2 linked regions of the Variovorax paradoxus genome follow. The protein of the gene in region 1 interacts with the protein of each later gene in a pairwise test. Links are inferred from orthologs where the notes say so. Each region holds a gene or a part of one and is shown on either strand. Other genes may lie near its edges. The genes, in order: grpE and QHG62_RS00565.

Region 1 (5,764 bases):
CTCTTTGCGGCCTCTTACCAGGGCGGCAAGATCTCGGTCAACGCCATCGGCAAGGACGGCGCCGCGGGCGCCATCCAGCAGTTGGTGCAGACCGGGCCGAATGCGCACGCGATCCACGCGGACGCGAGCAACCGCTTCGTGCTTGCCACCAGCCTGGGCGGCGACAACGTGTCGAGCTGGCGCTTCGATGCGGACAAGGGGCTGCTCTCAGCCAACGATCCGCCGTTGACCATGGCCACCGCCAAGTCGGGGCCGCGTCACTTTGTGTGGGACAAGGCGCAGCGCCGCGTCTACCTGCTGAACGAACTCGACGCGAGCCTGAACGTGTACGCCTGGGACGCAGCGCGCGGCACGCTCAAGCTGGAACAAAGCACCACCACGCTGCCCGCCGGATTCACCGGCAAGCCCTGGGCGGCCGACCTGCACCTGACACCCGATGGGCGTTTTCTGTATGCATCGGAGCGCACGTCGAGCACGCTTTCGGCCTTCAGGGTGGACCCGTCCACCGGACAGCTGAAGCCGCTCGGCCAGACGCCGACCGAGAAAACGCCGCGCGGCTTTGCCATCGATTCGAGCGGCCGCTACCTGATTGCCGCCGGGCAGGAGTCGCACAACGTTGCGCTGTATGCCATCGACCCCACCACCGGCGCACTGGGCAAGCCTTCGCGCATCGGCGTGGGCAAGAACCCGAACTGGATCGAAATCGTCGATACGCCGTGACGACGAAAACGAACATCATCATCAAAGGAGATATCGCCATGCAACGCCGAACACTGATTCGCACCGCCCTCGCCTCTTCGCTTGCCGCGGGCCTGCCCGCTTTTGCGCAAGGCCCCGGCAACTGGCCCACCGGCAAGGCCATTACCTACCTGGTGCCATTTCCCGCTGGCGGCACCACCGACGTGCTGGCCCGCCTGATCGGACAGAAGCTCGGCACGGTGCTGGGCACGAGCGTGATCGTCGACAACAAGGGAGGTGCCGGCGGCAGCGTGGGCTCCGAAATCGGCGCACGCGCGGCACCCGACGGCTTCACGATGGTGGGCGGCACCATCAGCTCGCACGCAATCAACATCAGCCTGTATCCGAAGCTCGGCTACGACCCGCAGAAGTCTTTTGCGCCGGTCACGCTCATCGGCACCAACCCGCTGGTGCTGGTGGTGAACCAGGCGAGCCCCTACAAGACCCTGAAGGACGTGCTCGAAGCGAGCAAGACCAAGTCGGGCGGCCTGTCGTCGGCATCGGCCGGCACGGGCACCTCGCAGCACCTGTCGCTCGAACTGCTGGCATTCAAGTCGGGCGTCAAGTTCACGCACATTCCCTACAAGGGAAGCGGCCCGGCCATCCAGGACGTGATCGGCGGCCAGGTGGACATGATGTTCGACACCACCGTTGTGGCTGGCCCGCACGTGCAAAGCGGCAAGCTGCGCGCCATTGCCGTGACCTCGGCCAAGCGCCTGGCTTCGATGCCCGACGTGCCCACCGTTGCAGAGTCGGGCATTGCGGGGCTGCAAGACTTCGAGGTGCTGTCGTGGCAGGCGATCTTCGTGCCCGCGGGCACGCCGGCACCCGTCGTCGACCGGCTGCACACCGAGATCCGCAAGATTCTTGCAACGCCGGAGATGCAGGAAAAGCTCAAGGGATTCGGCATGGAGCCTGCCGACCTGACCACGGCAAAGATCGCGGCCTTCCAGAAGGCCGAGGTCGAGAAGTGGGCCCAGGTGATCAAGGCGGCCGGCATCAAGGCGGACTGATATTGCGCCGGGGGCGGCGTGCAACCGCCCCCCGATCCGCACGAGGTGGCTGGGCTCCATACAAGGGAAGCTTCCTACGTCCGGACGCCGGGGGCCTTTATAGAATGCCCCTCCGATTTGCATTCCAGGCCTGCCCGGCCATTCACACGTGTCCGACCGCTCAGCCGTACTGCACCAATACCTGTTTCCCAAGCAGGCACTGACAAATTTTGCCGGCTGGGTCGCAGGCAAGGAACGCGGCGCCGTCACCACGTGGATCATCCGGCGCTTCGTTGCCAAGTACGGCGTCGACATGGGCGAAGCGCTCGAGTCGGACATCAACCACTACAAAAGCTTCAATCAGTTTTTCACCCGCGCGCTCAAGCCCGGCGTGCGGCCCCTGGCCGACGCCGACCTGGTGTGCCCGGTCGACGGTGCAATCAGCCAGTTCGGCGCCATCGAGGGCGACCAGATCTTCCAGGCCAAGGGCCACAACTACACGACCACCGCGCTGGTGGGCGGCGACTCGACGCTGGCGGCCCGCTTCGCGCACGGCAGCTTTGCCACGCTTTACCTGAGCCCCAGGGACTACCACCGCATTCACATGCCGTGCGATGGCCGGCTGCTGCGCATGATCTACGTGCCCGGCGACCTGTTCTCGGTCAACCCCGCCACCGCGCGCGGCGTGCCCGGCCTGTTTGCGCGCAACGAGCGCGTGGTGTGCGTTTTCGAAACCGGACGCGGCCCCTTCGTGCTGGTGCTGGTGGGTGCCACCATCGTCGGCAGCATGGCCACCGTGTGGCACGGCGTGGTCAATCCGCCGCGCGGCGGCGAACTGCGCGAATGGAGCTACGCCGACCAGGACATCGTGCTCACGAAGGGCGACGAGATGGGCCGCTTTTTGCTCGGCTCCACCGTGGTCATGCTGTTCCCGGCGCCCGCGCTGGTGTTCAACCCCGATTGGTCGCCGGCCCGTGCCGTTCGCTTGGGCGAAGCCATGGCCGACTTTGTCAATTTGTGAGGCTTTGTCTCAGAGCCCGCATGCTGTATGCACCCGTAGCTATAAAACTAGTAGCATCGTGATCCTTGCGCTATAGTCGCCGAGCAACGAGCGGCCATAGCAAGCCAACAAGAACGCGAGCACCGGCCCTGCCGCCAGGATCGATGGCCCGCCCAGCCCCCGAGGAGATGATGTCGATGAGTACCAAGGAAAACGCAGCCATCAGCCAGCTGCTCGCACTGCTCGAGGCGCGCTATGCACTGCGCGTGCTCTGGGCGCTGCGCGACGGGCATGCGCAAACGTTCCGGCTGCTGCAGGACAGTGTCGGTGGCATCACTCCCAACACGCTCAATACGCGCATCAAGGAATTGCGCGAGGCGGGCCTCGTCAGCCACGGCGGCGACGGCTACAGCCTGACCGTCAGCGGGCAAGACCTGCTCAAGCGGCTGTCCGACCTGCAGGCCTTTGCGGGCAAGTGGCAGCTGGGCCAAGTCAAGAAGGCCGCAGCACCAGCGCCCACCGCGCCTGCTTCATCGCCGGCCCCTGCTGTGCCCGCAGCACCCGCTTCTTCCGGCTCCGCGGAACCTTCGAGCCCGGCACCGTCATCCCCTTCCTCATCTACCCCGCCCGCCGACCCTGCCAATTGAGCAGGTCGGCAGGGCCGGCCGGAGGCATCGGTAAACTTCCAGCCTTCGCTGGTTCATCCATTCACCATCCAAAATCGACGCAAGGAGCGTTCACATGCCTACCACTCCCTCCGGCCTGCAATACGAAGACACCACCGTGGGCGACGGCGCCGAAGCCAAGGCCGGCCAACACGTGCACGTGCACTACACCGGCTGGCTCTACAACGACGGCGTGCAAGGCGCCAAGTTCGATTCGAGCCGCGACCGCAACGACCCCTTCGCGTTCTCGCTGGGCGCCGGCCAGGTCATCAAGGGCTGGGACGAAGGCGTTGCCGGCATGAAGATCGGCGGCAAGCGCACGCTGATCATTCCCGCATCGCTGGGCTATGGCGCACGCGGCGCCGGCGGCGTGATTCCCCCGAACGCAACGCTGAAGTTCGACGTCGAGCTGCTCGACGCCCATTGATCGTTCCCGCCACACTTGGCACGAAGGCCCGATTGCGGGCCTTTTTCATGCCTCAGCGGCCCTTTTGGCCGCATTTTTTCGCTTGAAATGCCTCCGACCAGCCCCAAGTGGCTGGCTATCGTTTGTTTCCCGGCACACGCCGGTTCTTTGAAAAATGTCTGACCCGCAACAATCCGCACAGAATTCTCAAATGCTGCAAGGCGAGCCAAGCCCCGAAGAACTGGAGGCCGCACAGGCTGCCAACGAAGCCGAGGCGCAAGACGCCCTGGCTGCAGCACAGGGCGAGCTCGCCGCACTGCAGGCCAAGAATGCCGAACTGGCCGATCAGTACCTGCGCGCGCAGGCCGACGTGCAGAACGCGCGCCGCCGCGCCGACGACGAGATCACCAAGGCGCGCAAGTTTGCGGTCGAGGCCTTTGCGGAGAGCCTGCTCCCCGTGACGGACAGCCTCGAAGCCGGCCTCGCCATCAAGGACGCCACGCCCGAACAGATCCGCGAAGGTGCCGAAGCCACGCTGCGCCAGCTGAAGAGCGCGCTCGAGCGCAACAAGGTCATCGAGGTAGCTCCGGCCCCCGGCACCAAGTTCGATCCGCACCAGCACCAGGCCATTTCGGTGGTGCCCGCCCCCGAGCAGGAGCCGAACACCGTGGTGAGCGTGCTGCAGAAGGGCTACACCATCAACGAGCGCGTGCTGCGCCCGGCGCTGGTCACCGTCAGCGCGCCCAAGTAATCCGCTCTACCGATACACACGATTCCCACAGGAAATCCCCGCTTCATACCTTGAATCGCGCTGGGTTATCCACAAGTTCATAACAACATATTTTTCAGGCTTTCAGGAGTAAAGAACATGGCAAAGATCATCGGCATCGACCTCGGCACCACCAACTCGTGCGTGTCGATCATGGAAGGCAACACCACGCGTGTGATCGAAAACTCGGAAGGTGCGCGCACCACGCCGTCGATCGTGGCTTACCAGGAAGACGGCGAAGTGCTGGTCGGTGCCTCGGCCAAGCGCCAGGCGGTGACGAACCCCAAGAACACGCTCTATGCAATCAAGCGCCTGATCGGCCGCAAGTTCGAAGAAAAAGAAGTCCAGAAAGACATCGACCTGATGCCCTACACCATTGCCAAGGCCGACAACGGCGACGCATGGGTGGAAGTGCGCGGCAAGAAGATGGCGCCCCAGCAGGTGAGCGCCGACATCCTGCGCAAGATGAAGAAGACCGCCGAAGACTACCTCGGCGAAGCGGTGACCGAAGCCGTGATCACGGTGCCGGCCTACTTCAACGACGCACAGCGCCAAGCCACCAAGGACGCCGGCCGCATTGCGGGCCTGGACGTCAAGCGCATCATCAACGAGCCCACCGCCGCGGCCCTGGCCTTCGGCCTGGACAAGCAGGACAAGGGCGACCGCAAGATCGCCGTGTATGACCTCGGCGGCGGTACCTTCGACGTGTCGATCATCGAAATTGCCGACGTGGACGGCGAGAAGCAGTTCGAAGTGCTCTCGACCAACGGCGACACCTTCCTGGGCGGCGAAGACTTCGACCAGCGCATCATCGACTACATCATTGCCGAGTTCAAGAAAGAACAAGGCGTCGACCTGAGCAAGGACGTGCTGGCCCTGCAGCGCCTGAAGGAAGCGGCCGAAAAGGCCAAGATCGAACTGTCGAACAGCGCGCAGACCGACATCAACCTGCCCTACATCACGGCCGATGCCTCGGGCCCGAAGCACCTGAACATCAAGCTCACGCGCGCCAAGCTCGAGAGCCTGGTCGACGAGTTGGTCGAGCGCACCATCGCGCCCTGCCGCCTGGCCATCAAGGACGCCGGCATCAGCGTTTCGGACATCAACGACGTGATCCTGGTCGGCGGCATGACCCGCATGCCCAAGGTGCAGGAAAAGGTGAAGGCCTTCTTCGGCAAGGAGCCGCGCAAGGAC
Region 2 (5,773 bases), 1.1 Mb from region 1 along the record:
GCACTTCACGATGTTCTGGTCGGAAGCGATTCCGCGTTTCTCGTCAGACGATGCGAAGGGCGGCCGCACAGAGGTCGCTGTGATAGCAGGCCGCTTCGGCGATGCGGCAGGCAACGGCAACGCACCAGAGCCAATCGCACCGCTTGCACCGCCGCCCGATTCATGGGCCGCGCAAGCCAGCGCCGACGTCGCGATCTGGACGTTGAAAATGACGCCCGGTGCGCGGTGGACGCTGCCTGCTGCAGCGGGCGAGGGCACGCGTCGCATGCTTTACTTCTTCAAGGGTGCCGTAGCGCACATTGCGGGACAGCGCATCGAAGGCCCGGCCGCCATCGAGTTGCGCGCCGATGCGGCGGTGGAGCTGGTCAACGGCAACGGCGAAGCGAGCGAGTTCCTGCTGCTGCAAGGCCGTCCCATTGCGGAGCCGGTGGTGCAATACGGCCCCTTCGTGATGAACACGCAGGCAGAGATCAGCCAGACCCTCGCCGACTACCGCCGCACACAATTTGGTGGCTGGCCCTGGAGCGATCCGGCGCCGGTGCATGACCGCGACGCGGCGCGTTTTGCGCGGCACCCGGGCGGACGCGAAGAAAAGCCAAACGCCTGAAGAAGCGGCGAGCTGCCCCGGCGACGAATCAAAAAGTCTTAAGCAGCTCGACCGCCGGCGCGGTCATGCTGGGCACGAACTCGATCACGTGCGTGCTTGCCACGCCGCTCTGAACGAACGGGTCGCGCGCCAGCACCGCGTCGAGCGCGGCCCGGTCGCCCGAACGCGCGAGGATCACGCCGCCCTTGCGTGGCACCTGACGACCAGAGGCCACGAACAGGCCGCTTGCGTAGTGCTTTCGTAGCCAGGTCATGTGCCCATCCATCAATGCATCGAGCTCTTCAAGCGGACGAATGTAGGTGAGAGTGACGATGAACATGGACAAGGCGGCAGTAGATCTGGAACTACCGATCCTATGGCCTGAAGCGTGGGCATCCGTGACACGAGAAGTAACGGAGTGATCCATGTTTTGCAGCTTCTGATACCTTCTTTTTTGTCGCCTTCAATTGCCGTAGGGGAGCCGTTCGATGCCGCTTCAGTCGCCGCGCCTTTTGCCGCCTGGTTTCGTACCGCCGTATCTGCTCGATCGGCTGGCGGAGCGGGCGGGCGCCCATGCCAGTGCGCGGGCGGCACAAACACTGATGATCGACCGCGAGCATCGCGGCCTTCGCGAGGCGGCCGCCACGCAAGGCGTGTCGTCGGGCCGCCCGCCGGCTTATGTGCGGCGCGACTCGCCGCAGCGCGCCGTTCACGACGCCGAACACACCATGAGCCTGCCCGGCAAGCTGGTGCGCGCCGAGGGGCAAGCCCCCACCAACGACATCGCGGCCGACGAAGCCTACGACTACCTGGGTGCCACCTACCGGCTGTACCGCGACATCTACGAGCGCGATTCGATCGACGGCGCCGGCATGCCCCTGACGGGCAGCGTGCACTACGGCAACGACTATGACAACGCGTTCTGGAACGGCAAGCAGATGGTGTTCGGCGATGGCGACGGCGAGGTCATGAACCGCTTCACCATTGCGGTGGACATCATCGGCCACGAGCTGACGCACGGTGTCATCGACCACGAATCCGGCCTGGTCTACCAGGGGCAATCGGGCGCACTGAACGAATCGATCTGCGACGTGTTCGGCGTGCTGGTCAAGCAGCACTTGCTGAAGCAGACGGCGCAGCAGTCCGACTGGCTCATCGGCGCAGGGCTTTTCACTGCCAAGGTCGCGGCGCGCGCACTGCGCTCGATGGCCGAGCCCGGCACCGCCTACGACGACCCGGTGCTCGGCAAAGACCCGCAGCCTGCCCACATGAAAGACCTGGTCGTCACGCGGCAGGACAATGGCGGCGTGCACATCAATTCCGGCATTCCGAACCGCGCTTTCTATCTTGCGGCCACCGCCATCCAGGGCCCGGCCTGGGAGACTGCAGGCCGCGTCTGGTACGACACCGTGTGCGACAGGCGGCTGCGCCCGGACGCCGACTTCCTGGCCTTCGCGCAATTGAGCGCGGAGAATGCGGCCAAGCGCTTCGGCGCCGGCAGCGCGGCGCACAAGGCTATCGGCGCCGCATGGAACACCGCGGGGGTTACACCATCATGATTCAGCTTCCGCCTCTGGACCAGGCTTCGGTCGTGCGGGTCACGCGCGAAGGCGGCGTCGCCTACCTGCCGGGCCTTTCTCGGCCGCGCAGCTATCAACTGGGCAACTGCAGCGAAGAATTGCGCCAGCAGATCGGCGAAGCCTTGCAAAGCGCCGCACCACATGCAGAACAGCGTGACGGACCCGGTTCGGCGGGCGGAGACCAGCGCTTCTACCGCGTCGAAGTGGTGGTGGAGAGCGCCACCACGCATACGGGCTCAATCAGCTTCGAGGTGCCCGAGAGCGATGCACCGGAAGCGCTGGTGCATCTCTGGAAGGACGCGGCCGACCGCTGAGGCGCGGCCTTCCTGGCAAGTGCGGGCGGGCCCTTCTCTTCTCTACAAACCGCCGCGAATTGTGGAGGCCACCAGCCACACGTTGGCCGCGCTGATCACGCCGAACAGTCCCCAAGCCAGCAGCTTGATGACGGAGCCATTGGCAAAGGCGCCCATCAGCGCACGGCTGCTTGTGAACCGGATGAGCGGCCACATTGCGAACGGCAGCTGAAAGCTGAGCACCACCTGGCTCAGCACCAGCATCTTGCCCACGCCGCCGTCGCCAAACCACCAGACGCCGAGGAAAGCGGGGCCCAGGGCGAGCGCGCGCGTGATGAGGCGGCGCTGCCAGCACGGAATCTTCAGGTCCAGAAACCCTTCCATGATGATCTGGCCCGCAATGGTGCCGGTGAAGGTCGAACTCTGGCCCGAGGCCAGCAGCGCAATGCCGAACAGGGTGGCCGCCAGCGTACTGCCCACGATGGGTTCGATGAGCCGGTAGGCCTCGTCGATCTCCGTGACTTCCACATGGCCCGTGCTGTGAAAGGCGCTGGCCGCAAGCACCATGATGGCCGCATTGATCAGCAGCGCGAGCGAAAGCGAGAACACCGCATCGAAGGTGCAGAAGCGCACCGCCTCGCGCCGCGCCGCATCGCTGTCGCCCACAAGCCGGGTCTGCACGATGGACGAATGCAGGTACAGGTTGTGCGGCATGACCGTGGCGCCGACCACGCCGATTGCAAGGTACAGCGCGCCCGGCTGCTGCAGCCGCTCGAAGGTCGGCGCAAAACCCATTGCCACGCCGAACCAGTTGGGCTGCGACATCGCAAGCTCCACCACGAAGCAGCCTGCAATGGTGCCCACCAGCCCGAGCACGATCGCTTCGACGCGCCGGAAGCCAGCGCCTTGCAGCCCCAGCACGAGCAGCGTATCGAATGCCGTGATTGCAATGCCGACCGGAATCGACACACCGAACAGCAGATGCAGTGCGAGCGCACTGCCAAGCACCTCGGCCAAGTCGCAGGCGACGATGGAGAGCTCCGCGCCCAGCCACAGAAAGCGGCTGATGCGCGGCGAGTAATGTTCTCGGCAAGCGCGCGCAAGGTCTTTTTGCGCCACAAGGCCGAGCCGCACGCACAGCGTTTGCAGCAGCATCGCGGCCAGGCTTGCAAGCAGCACCACGAAGAGCAGGCCGTAGCCGAAGTGCGAGCCCGCCTCGATGTCGGTCGCCCAGTTGCCCGGGTCCATGTAGCCGACCGACACCAGAAGGCCGGGGCCGGCATAGCGCAGCAGTTTCTTGCCGAAGGGCATGTCCTGCGGGACCGCCACGCTGCCTTTGACTTCGGAAGGGCAGAAGGGCGCGGTGGCGGTGCGGGGCAGCGGAAAGAACATGCGCGCGATGATAGGGTGGCGCATCGGGTCTCGCGCGGGACCGACACCAAAGCGCCGGATCTTTTAGATTCGACGCTCGCCATTCCATCACCTTCACAACATCGGAGTCCGTTTCAATGATCCATGTCGTCGCCGTCATTACCGCCAAGCCCGGCCAGCGCGCCCAGTTGCTCGAAGCCTTTGCCGCCAACCGCGCAGCCGTGCTGGCCGAAGAGGGCTGCATCGAGTACGGCGCCACCATCGACGCGCAGGGCGTTCCGCCGTCGAAAGCCAGCTTCGGGCCCGACACTTTCGTGGTCATCGAGAAGTGGGAAACGCTGGGCCACCTGCAGGCGCACGCCGTCGCGCCGCACATGAAAGCCCATGGCGAGAAGACCAAGGCACTGGTCGAGAGCAAGCTGATCCACGTGCTCGAACCCGTCTGAGAGGCCCGGCAGCGGCCCTTCGCGCGCAGGGCAATGCCTGCTACCCTCGCGCCGGGATCAGGCACCCCGAGGAGGGACTCACTGCATGGCGATCTTCTTCAGACCGCGCGGCTGGCGCTTGCGCGCTTTCACCCCCTGGCTCTGTGCAACAGCCACGGCCGTGCTGCTGGCCGGTTGCGCGCAACTCGCCGCGCCGCCCTACGCAGCCGACTACGAGGCGCTCGACCGGCTCGAAGCCACGCGCCCCGGCATGGTGGCCGTGGCGAAAGTGCAGCCGAGCGACCCCGGCGACAACATCAACAGCTTGAGCCTGCGCCGCGCGAAACTGCTTTCGCCCAGCGGCACCTTTGCGCAATACCTGGAAGACGCGCTGATGCGCGACCTGGGAGAAATATCGGCGTACGACCCCAAGGCCCCGACCCGCATCGCGGCGCGAATACTGGTCAATGAACTCGACCTTGGCGTGATCAACGGCACGGGCCGCATGGACGTGGAGGTGGTGGTAACGCGCGCCAGCACGCAGCGGCTGCGCAAGACCTACCGCGGCGAAATCGCCTTCGATTCGAGCTACGCGAACATCGTGGCCGTGCCCGCCGGGCAGGCCGCCTACCCGAGGCTGGTGCGCGCGCTTTTGCGGCAGATGTATGCCGACCCGCAATTCATCGCGGCCATTGCGCCGTAGAACCGGAGAGAGCCGCACCATGACGTTCGCTTTTTCTCCGGCCGCACGCCTGTGCACCGCCACTGCGCTCGCGGCCTTGCTGGCCGCCTGCTCCCATCCGATCACCATGATCACCGAGACCGCGCCGCCGCGATCGACGGCCCATCTCATCCCGAAGAAAGTGGCCTATGTGATGACCGACGGCCAGCGCGACCAGCAGGTGACAAGCCCCGGCGGCAGCGGCGACCGCGTGAGCTACTACCCCTACCGCGATCTCGAAAAGTCGATTCGAGATGCACTGCGCGCGGTGTACCGGGACGTGATCGTGCTGCGCACCGCGGGCGATGCAAAGGCCAACGAGGCGGCGGGCGTGTCGCTGGTATTCACGCCGCAGATCAAGACCGATTCGAGCTCGTCCTCATGGATCACCTGGCCGCCCACGTCGTTCACGGCCGAGGTGAGTTGCGTGGTGAGCGACACCGCGGGCGCCGAGGTCACGCGCGTGCGCGCGGTGGGCAACGGCATGGCGGATTTCGGCGAGTTCAACGGCGACTATGGCCTTGCCGCCCGACGTGCGGCAAAGCAGATGACTTCGCAGCTCAGCAGCGAGATCCGGCGGAACGAGAAGCTGCGTTGAGTGCATCGTGCGATCGACAGCAGCGCCAATCTCTGTGAAGTAATACCGCGTCTCGGCCGTATCACCGTGTTACCGTTCCGTCTCCAAAACACCCATAGAGGGGGGAGAACGTGACAGTGACTCGCATGCATGGATTTGCCTTCTGCGCCTTGGCCATCCTGGCCACAGGGTGTGCGCAATTGAAGGCCCCGCCCTATGC

The links.
Region 2: the proteins of grpE (region 1) and QHG62_RS00565 interact in binary tests that used the Escherichia coli proteins (3 or more experiments, as listed by UniProt). The link is inferred for Variovorax paradoxus from one-to-one orthologs.

The regions. Positions count from the first base shown.
Region 1 is NZ_CP123990.1:1,226,544-1,232,307, reverse strand. Bases 2,858-5,764 are described here. They hold grpE (nucleotide exchange factor GrpE), read left to right. Parts: upstream 2,858-3,976; coding sequence 3,977-4,552; downstream 4,553-5,764. Other genes in these bases: dnaK (molecular chaperone DnaK), read left to right, coding at 4,670-5,764; QHG62_RS05970 (FKBP-type peptidyl-prolyl cis-trans isomerase), read left to right, coding at 3,472-3,822; QHG62_RS05975 (winged helix-turn-helix transcriptional regulator), read left to right, coding at 2,928-3,377. Also shown: QHG62_RS05990 (lactonase family protein), read left to right, coding at 1-720; QHG62_RS05985 (Bug family tripartite tricarboxylate transporter substrate binding protein), read left to right, coding at 759-1,751; asd (archaetidylserine decarboxylase), read left to right, coding at 1,900-2,751. UniProt on the Escherichia coli protein: Participates actively in the response to hyperosmotic and heat shock by preventing the aggregation of stress-denatured proteins, in association with DnaK and GrpE. It is the nucleotide exchange factor for DnaK and may function as a thermosensor.
Region 2 is NZ_CP123990.1:123,609-129,381, forward strand. The notes cover bases 1,688-4,603. They hold QHG62_RS00565 (Nramp family divalent metal transporter), read right to left. Parts: upstream 3,852-4,603; coding sequence 2,523-3,851; downstream 1,688-2,522. Other genes in these bases: QHG62_RS00555 (M4 family metallopeptidase), read left to right, coding at 1,688-2,145; QHG62_RS00560 (protealysin inhibitor emfourin), read left to right, coding at 2,142-2,480; QHG62_RS00570 (putative quinol monooxygenase), read left to right, coding at 3,968-4,276; QHG62_RS00575 (hypothetical protein), read left to right, coding at 4,362-4,603. Also shown: QHG62_RS00545 (pirin family protein), read left to right, coding at 1-607; QHG62_RS00550 (YciI family protein), read right to left, coding at 636-926; more of QHG62_RS00555, read left to right, coding at 1,075-1,687; more of QHG62_RS00575, read left to right, coding at 4,604-4,958; QHG62_RS00580 (hypothetical protein), read left to right, coding at 4,978-5,574; QHG62_RS00585 (hypothetical protein), read left to right, coding at 5,700-5,773. UniProt on the Escherichia coli protein: H(+)-stimulated, divalent metal cation uptake system. Involved in manganese and iron uptake. Can also transport cadmium, cobalt, zinc and to a lesser extent nickel and copper. Involved in response to reactive oxygen.